2 linked regions of the Arenibacter algicola genome follow. The protein of the gene in region 1 interacts with the protein of each later gene in a pairwise test. Links are inferred from orthologs where the notes say so. Each region holds a gene or a part of one and is shown on either strand. Other genes may lie near its edges.

Evidence for each region.
Region 2: the proteins of odhB (region 1) and lpdA interact in binary tests that used the Escherichia coli proteins (3 or more experiments, as listed by UniProt). The link is inferred for Arenibacter algicola from one-to-one orthologs.

The regions. Positions count from the first base shown.
Region 1 is NZ_JPOO01000001.1:653,679-656,951, reverse strand. The notes cover bases 284-3,223. They hold odhB (2-oxoglutarate dehydrogenase complex dihydrolipoyllysine-residue succinyltransferase), read right to left. Parts: upstream 2,396-3,223; coding sequence 1,172-2,395; downstream 284-1,171. Other genes in these bases: U735_RS0102710 (2-oxoglutarate dehydrogenase E1 component), read right to left, coding at 2,511-3,223; U735_RS0102720 (retropepsin-like aspartic protease family protein), read left to right, coding at 654-1,094; U735_RS0102725 (TatD family hydrolase), read right to left, coding at 284-614. In the rest of the region: more of U735_RS0102725, read right to left, coding at 1-283; more of U735_RS0102710, read right to left, coding at 3,224-3,273. UniProt on the Escherichia coli protein: E2 component of the 2-oxoglutarate dehydrogenase (OGDH) complex which catalyzes the second step in the conversion of 2-oxoglutarate to succinyl-CoA and CO(2).
Region 2 is NZ_JPOO01000003.1:413,705-417,031, forward strand. Bases 167-3,160 are described here. They hold lpdA (dihydrolipoyl dehydrogenase), read left to right. Parts: upstream 167-957; coding sequence 958-2,364; downstream 2,365-3,160. Other genes in these bases: U735_RS0111965 (aminotransferase class I/II-fold pyridoxal phosphate-dependent enzyme), read right to left, coding at 167-226; U735_RS0111970 (Lrp/AsnC family transcriptional regulator), read left to right, coding at 383-841; U735_RS0111980 (CDGSH iron-sulfur domain-containing protein), read right to left, coding at 2,473-2,700; U735_RS0111985 (heparan-alpha-glucosaminide N-acetyltransferase domain-containing protein), read right to left, coding at 2,764-3,160. Outside these bases: more of U735_RS0111965, read right to left, coding at 1-166; more of U735_RS0111985, read right to left, coding at 3,161-3,327. UniProt on the Escherichia coli protein: Lipoamide dehydrogenase is a component of the glycine cleavage system as well as of the alpha-ketoacid dehydrogenase complexes.

The sequences.
Region 1 (3,273 bases):
GAATCCGTTTCCAAAACCACATGTTTCAGGTCTATTTCACCTAGAAAAGTATCTATTTTACCGTTTTTAAAAGTAACTACGCCCCCAATACCCAATTTCATATTATAGGAAATTGCCTTCTGCGCCTGCTCAAAAGTACCCGTAAAACAATGAAAAATTCCAAAAAGTCCATCGCTCTTTTCTTCTTCCAGAATTTGGAATATTTCATCAAAACCCTCCCTACAATGGATAACTATAGGATATGCGTACTTTTTAGCCCATTGTATTTGCTGTTTAAAGGCAATCTGCTGCTCCTTTAAAAAGGTTTTATCCCAATACAGGTCGATGCCGGTCTCCCCCACTGCGTAAAATTTCCGGGACGCCAACAATTCCTCAACATGGGCCAGTTCCTTCTTGTAATCTTCCTTAACATGTGTGGGATGAAGCCCCGTCATAAGGAAGATGTTCTCGGGATAGGCTTTTTCCAAATCTAGCATAGCCTTGGTATAGGACGAATCTATTGCGGGAATAAAAAAACGCTTTACCCCAAGTTCCATGGCCTTCTCTATGACCAAATTGCGATCGCTATCAAAAGCCTCACTATATAAATGGGTATGTGTATCTGTTAATATCATAGAACAAAAATAGGATTATCTTTGACAAAAAAAGTACATATGCCCAGCCTTAAAGTTTTTCTACATAAAAAAAAATACATCGCCATACCCCTAGTGCTTACGGCTACAAACCACTTTGAAGTCACGGCCACCATCAATGGCGTTAAGGGCAGGTTTATATTGGATACCGGAGCCTCCAACACCTGCATTGGTCTGGACAAAATAGAATTCTTCAAATTAAACTCCAAAGATTCAAAAATAAAGGCCGCAGGGGCAGGAGCCACGGAAATGTTCACCAAATTATCTACCAAAAACGTTATAGAAATAGGAAAATGGTTTAAGCGAAAACAGAAAATTGTCCTGTTCGACCTTGTTCATGTAAACCAGGCCCTGACTTCTCACCAGGCTATGCCCGTAGACGGCATTATAGGGGCGGATATATTAAAAAAAGGAAGGGCCATTATTGACTATCAAAAAACCCGTCTTTACCTAAAACAATAAGACCTGCCAAGTTTTTAAATCTCGACAGGTCAATGTTATTAGGAGTAGGGATTACACCCCACTGATAAATTATTCTATTAAAGCTCCAACGCCTTTTTAACGTTGTTATCCATCAACAATTCTTCAGGACTCTCCAAAGCCTCCTTAACCGCCACTAGGAAACCTACAGACTCCTTACCGTCAATAATACGGTGATCATAGGACAGGGCAACATACATTATAGGTGCTATGGCTATGGCCCCATCACGCGCAATTGGCCTTTCCACTATATTGTGCATTCCTAAGATTGCACTTTGGGGAGGATTAATAATTGGAGTGGACAACATGGAACCAAATACTCCACCATTGGTAATGGTAAAGGTACCCCCTGTCATCTCATCGACAGTAATCTCGCCTTCACGAGCTCTAATGGCCAATCTTTTTACTTCGGCCTCCACTCCTCTGAAGGTCAAGTTCTCTGCATTGCGAATAACAGGTACCATAAGACCTTTTGGCCCAGAAACGGCTATACTGATATCACAGAAATCATAAGAAATCATCTCCTTGCCGTCTATCATTGAGTTCACGGAAGGATACATTTGCAACGCCCTGATTACGGCCTTTGTAAAAAAGGACATAAACCCTAAACCAACATTATGCTTGTCTTTAAAATCTTCCTTGTATTGATTCCTTAGCGCAAAGATAGCCGACATATCCACTTCATTAAAAGTGGTCAACATTGCTGTTTCATTTTTAGCAGCAACCAAACGCTCGGCAACCTTACGGCGCAACATGGACAACTTGGTTCTACTTTCCCCTCTCGACCCTCCTGTAGGAGTACCCATTGAAGGCACTGCTTTTACAGCATCTTCCTTTGTAATACGCCCGTCTTTTCCCGTGCCTTTTATAGATGAGGCATCCAAATCTTTCTCAGCAAGTATTTTCTTGGCAGCCGGTGAAGCTGATCCTGAAGCATAAGAGGTTTTTTCTGGTTTAGCCTCGGTTTTCTGTTCCGCTACCGCTTTAACCTCCGGTTTCTTTTCCGTTGGTTTTTCTTCACTCTTGGCGACCCCTTCAGGTTTGGAAGCACTAGTGTCTATTAAACATACTACCGCACCTACGGCAACAGCATCACCCACCTCGGCCTTAAGGGTAATAATACCACTTTCCTCTGCCGGTAATTCCAATGTGGCCTTGTCCGAATCTACTTCCGCTATTGCCTGATCTTTCTCCACGTAATCACCATCGCTCACCAGCCATTCTGCTATCTCTACTTCCGTAATGGATTCCCCTGGAGAAGGGACTTTCATTTCTAAAATCATGTTTTATAATTTTAATTTGTGTTTTGTCTAAACTCGTTCTTAATTCTAACCTTTATCAAATTTTCCTTTTGGACATTTAGGAGTTTCCACCGATCAATCCCCAAAATAAATAATACTAATTATCAGTAGACTCCGGGTTTCTTCCCATATTGTTTTTGTTTATATCAAAAACATAATCTATTACCTGCTGATGACGACGCTTGGAACGTACTGCACTACCGGCTGCTGGGGAAGCGTAAAATCTTCTGGAGGCTACCCTTAATTTATGTGCCTCACTGAAATGCATGGTTAAATGACCCCAAGCACCCATATTCCTCGGTTCCTCCTGTGCCCAAACCTTGTCTTCGGCATTTTTATATTTATCCATTATTGCCTTCATTTGCTTTGTCGGCACCGGAAACAATTGTTCTACCCTTACCAAGGCTACGTCTTCCCTATTATTTTCCTCCTTATAAGCCAAAAGGTCGTAATAGAATTTACCGGTACAGAATACCATGCTCTTAATTTTGGACACCTCGGCGGTTGCATCATCAATTACCGTTTGGAATTCCCCGTTTGCAAATTCCTCAACCGTTGATACGGCCCGTGGATGCCTCAACAAACTTTTTGGTGTAAACACTATTAAAGGCTTTCTGAAATTCACCTTCATTTGCCTTCTCAACAAATGGAACATATTTGCAGGGGTAGTTACATCGGCGATATACATATTATCCCTTGCACATAATTGTAAATATCGCTCCATACGGGCGGACGAATGTTCTGCGCCCTGACCTTCGTACCCGTGCGGCAACAGCATTACCAAACCATTCTGTAATTTCCATTTATCCTCCGCTGCGGATATGTACTGATCTATCATAATCTGGGCACCATTGCTAAAA
Region 2 (3,327 bases), on another replicon or contig:
TTTCCGTTCCTTCCAAAGCGGCCAAAGCTTCTCCCAAATATAAGTTGGAAGGGGAGGAGTGCCTACTGTAAAGATAACATCCTTCTGTATTTCCCTCAAAAGTATCGAACATGGTTTTTGCCGATAAAAAAGTATAGGTGGAAGAGTCGGATATAGAGGGATTAACACCCCCATATTCTCCAAAATATTGTAAATCCTGTAAATCATCAGCTGCCTTAAAATCCATAATAACATATTTAATTTTCTATAAAATTAAAGTTAATACAGTAATTAATCAACCATTTACAACTATCTTAGAATATAAAACTATATTTTTATCAATATTTAGATTTTAATTACATGAGTTAGTAAAATTAAACTTGACTGTAGAAAATATATCACCATGAAATTTGATGAAATCGATACCAAACTTTTGGGATTACTACAAAATGACAGTAAAAGGACTACCAAAGAATATGCCCTGCACTTAAATTTATCCGTTACCGCGGTATATGAACGAATAAAGAGGCTGGAGAAACTGGGAGTAATTACCAATTATGTGGCCCTGGTTGACAAAAAAAAGGTAAATAAGGCCTTTACGGTATTTTGCCATGTGAAATTGGTACAACATATTAAGGAATATGTACTTCAATTTGAGCGGGAAGTACTTAAATTAAATGAGGTTGCGGAATGTTATCACACCAGTGGGGATTATGATTATATCCTTAAAATATACGTGGCGGATATGGAAGAGTATAGAGAGTTCATGATTACCAAACTCACGGCCATAAACCACATTGGAAGTACTCAAAGTTCCTTCGTCATCAATGAAGTAAAAAGCACTACGGAAGTATTTATTTAACAAAAACAGTACATAATACGTTAATATCCCATCTAGTATGAATGTTGCCCAACAATAAAACATTCGTATTTTTGTATTCACATTAATGAAACTAATCTTTTCAATACAATAATAATATGACCCAATACGATGTAGCCATTATAGGCTCAGGTCCTGGTGGATATGTTGCAGCAATCCGTTGTGCCCAGTTAGGAATGAAAACTGCTATAATAGAAAAATATTCAACTTTGGGCGGAACATGCCTTAATGTAGGATGTATTCCTTCCAAAGCTTTGTTGGACTCTTCCCACCATTACGAAGATGCGGTAAAGCATTTTGAAGATCACGGAATTGAAATTCCTGGGGAAATCAAGATCAACCTAGAGAAAATGATCGGAAGGAAACAGGCAGTGGTAGACCAGACCTGTGCCGGGGTAAAGTTCCTTATGGACAAGAATAAAATTGAGGTTTACGAAGGCCTTGGGAGTTTTAAGGATGCAACCCACATCAATATTAAAAAGAACGACGGCAAAACAGAGACCATTGAGGCAAAAAACATAATTATTGCCACAGGATCCAAGCCATCTAGCCTTCCCTTTATCAAATTGGACAAGGAGCGCGTTATAACTTCAACAGAAGCCCTAAAACTGAAGGAAATACCCAAACACCTTATAGTCATTGGCGGTGGCGTAATAGGATTGGAATTGGGACAGGTCTACAAAAGATTGGGGGCAGAGGTAACGGTAATCGAATTCATGGACCGTATTATTCCTGGAATGGATGGAGCACTTTCAAAAGAATTATTGAAAGTAATGAAGAAGCAAAAGGTAAAATTTAATCTATCCCATAAAGTTAAATCGGTAGAGGCCAAAGGCAAGGAAGTAATTGTTATAGCGGAGGATAAAAAAGGCGAAGAGATAACTTTTAAAGGAGACTATTGTTTGGTTTCTGTTGGAAGGAAGCCTTATACAGATGGATTGAACATTGAAGCTTCCGGAGTTAAACTGGAAAAGAACGGTACCATTGCCGTAAATGACCATTTACAGACCAATGTATCCAATATTTATGCCCTAGGTGATGTGGTAAGGGGAGCCATGTTGGCTCATAAGGCCGAAGAAGAGGGAACCTTTGTAGCTGAAATTTTAGCCGGACAAAAACCACATATAGATTACAACTTAATTCCTGGTGTGGTATATACCTGGCCCGAAGTTGCAGCGGTAGGAAAAACCGAAGAGCAACTTAAGGAGGCCGGAGTAGCCTATAAGGTAGGGCAGTTTCCAATGCGCGCTTTGGGACGGGCTAGGGCCAGTATGGATTTGGATGGTTTTGTTAAAATATTGGCAGATAAAGAAACCGATGAAGTTTTGGGAGTACATATGATCGGAGCCAGAATGGCCGATTTAATTGCCGAGGCAGTTACAGCAATGGAGTTTAGGGCATCCGCCGAGGATATCTCCAGAATGAGCCACGCACACCCAACCTTTGCAGAGGCTGTGAAAGAGGCGGCTTTGGCGGCAACCGACAATAGAGCCCTACATGTTTAGATAATAAAAACAAGTTGGTAATAGAAGAGCCCCGTTAGACAAAATCTAACAGGGCTCTTCTATTATTACTAATTCCTTAAATATTGCTTATTGGGACACAAATTGTATTTATAACTTATGGGTACCGTCGCAATAAGGTGGGTTTTTGGTTAACTTACAGGTACACAAATGGGCCCTTTTGTCTTCTACAGCTTCAAAAATTAAAGGGGGCGTAGCATTTTCGGCCTTGTGGGAACCATCACAAAAAGGTTGAACCTTGCTATGGCTACAAGTACACCACTTGTATTTTTTATCCTTCTCCAATTCCACCGCAATTGGTGAAAATTTATTGTTCATCTCGCTCATTTATATTTTTTGTGCGAAAATAAGCGAAACTCAAATAGCAAAAAGATATAACATCTAATTTTTTACCATTCTAAATAAGCGAATCAAAGTTAGCTTGGATTTAAGGACAAAGGCTTTTAGCAAGGGCTGACCTTCCTCGTTCAACCAGGCCTCTCCCTTTTGCTGAACCAACCTAACAGCTGATGACAATTGCAATTTTATATAAACTTTGTTCCTTTCATATTGTAGCGCCAACATTGTGGTGATCACCATAAAGGCCAAGGCCCCAGGAATTACAATAGTAGGGGACAGGCTGTGGTTCAAGAAATAGTATAGCCCCAAACCTGTAAAACTTCCGTACAAAATAATATAATGGATCACATAGATAGATAGGGTACTTTGTCCTATCTTAAGTACACTACTATGGCTCATTAATTTTCTAAACAGCATAAATACGGCAAATACCAAAGAGACATCCCCCAACCGTATGAACAGATAGTTATTAAAATAAACTTTGGAAAATACAAGCATTCCGGTCCAGTTATATAACTTTAAAAAGAAGCCCGAAGAATAAAACAATAGACCAATACCTACAATAATAAAACTGGCAATGGCAGCAGGATATAAATATTTAAAATT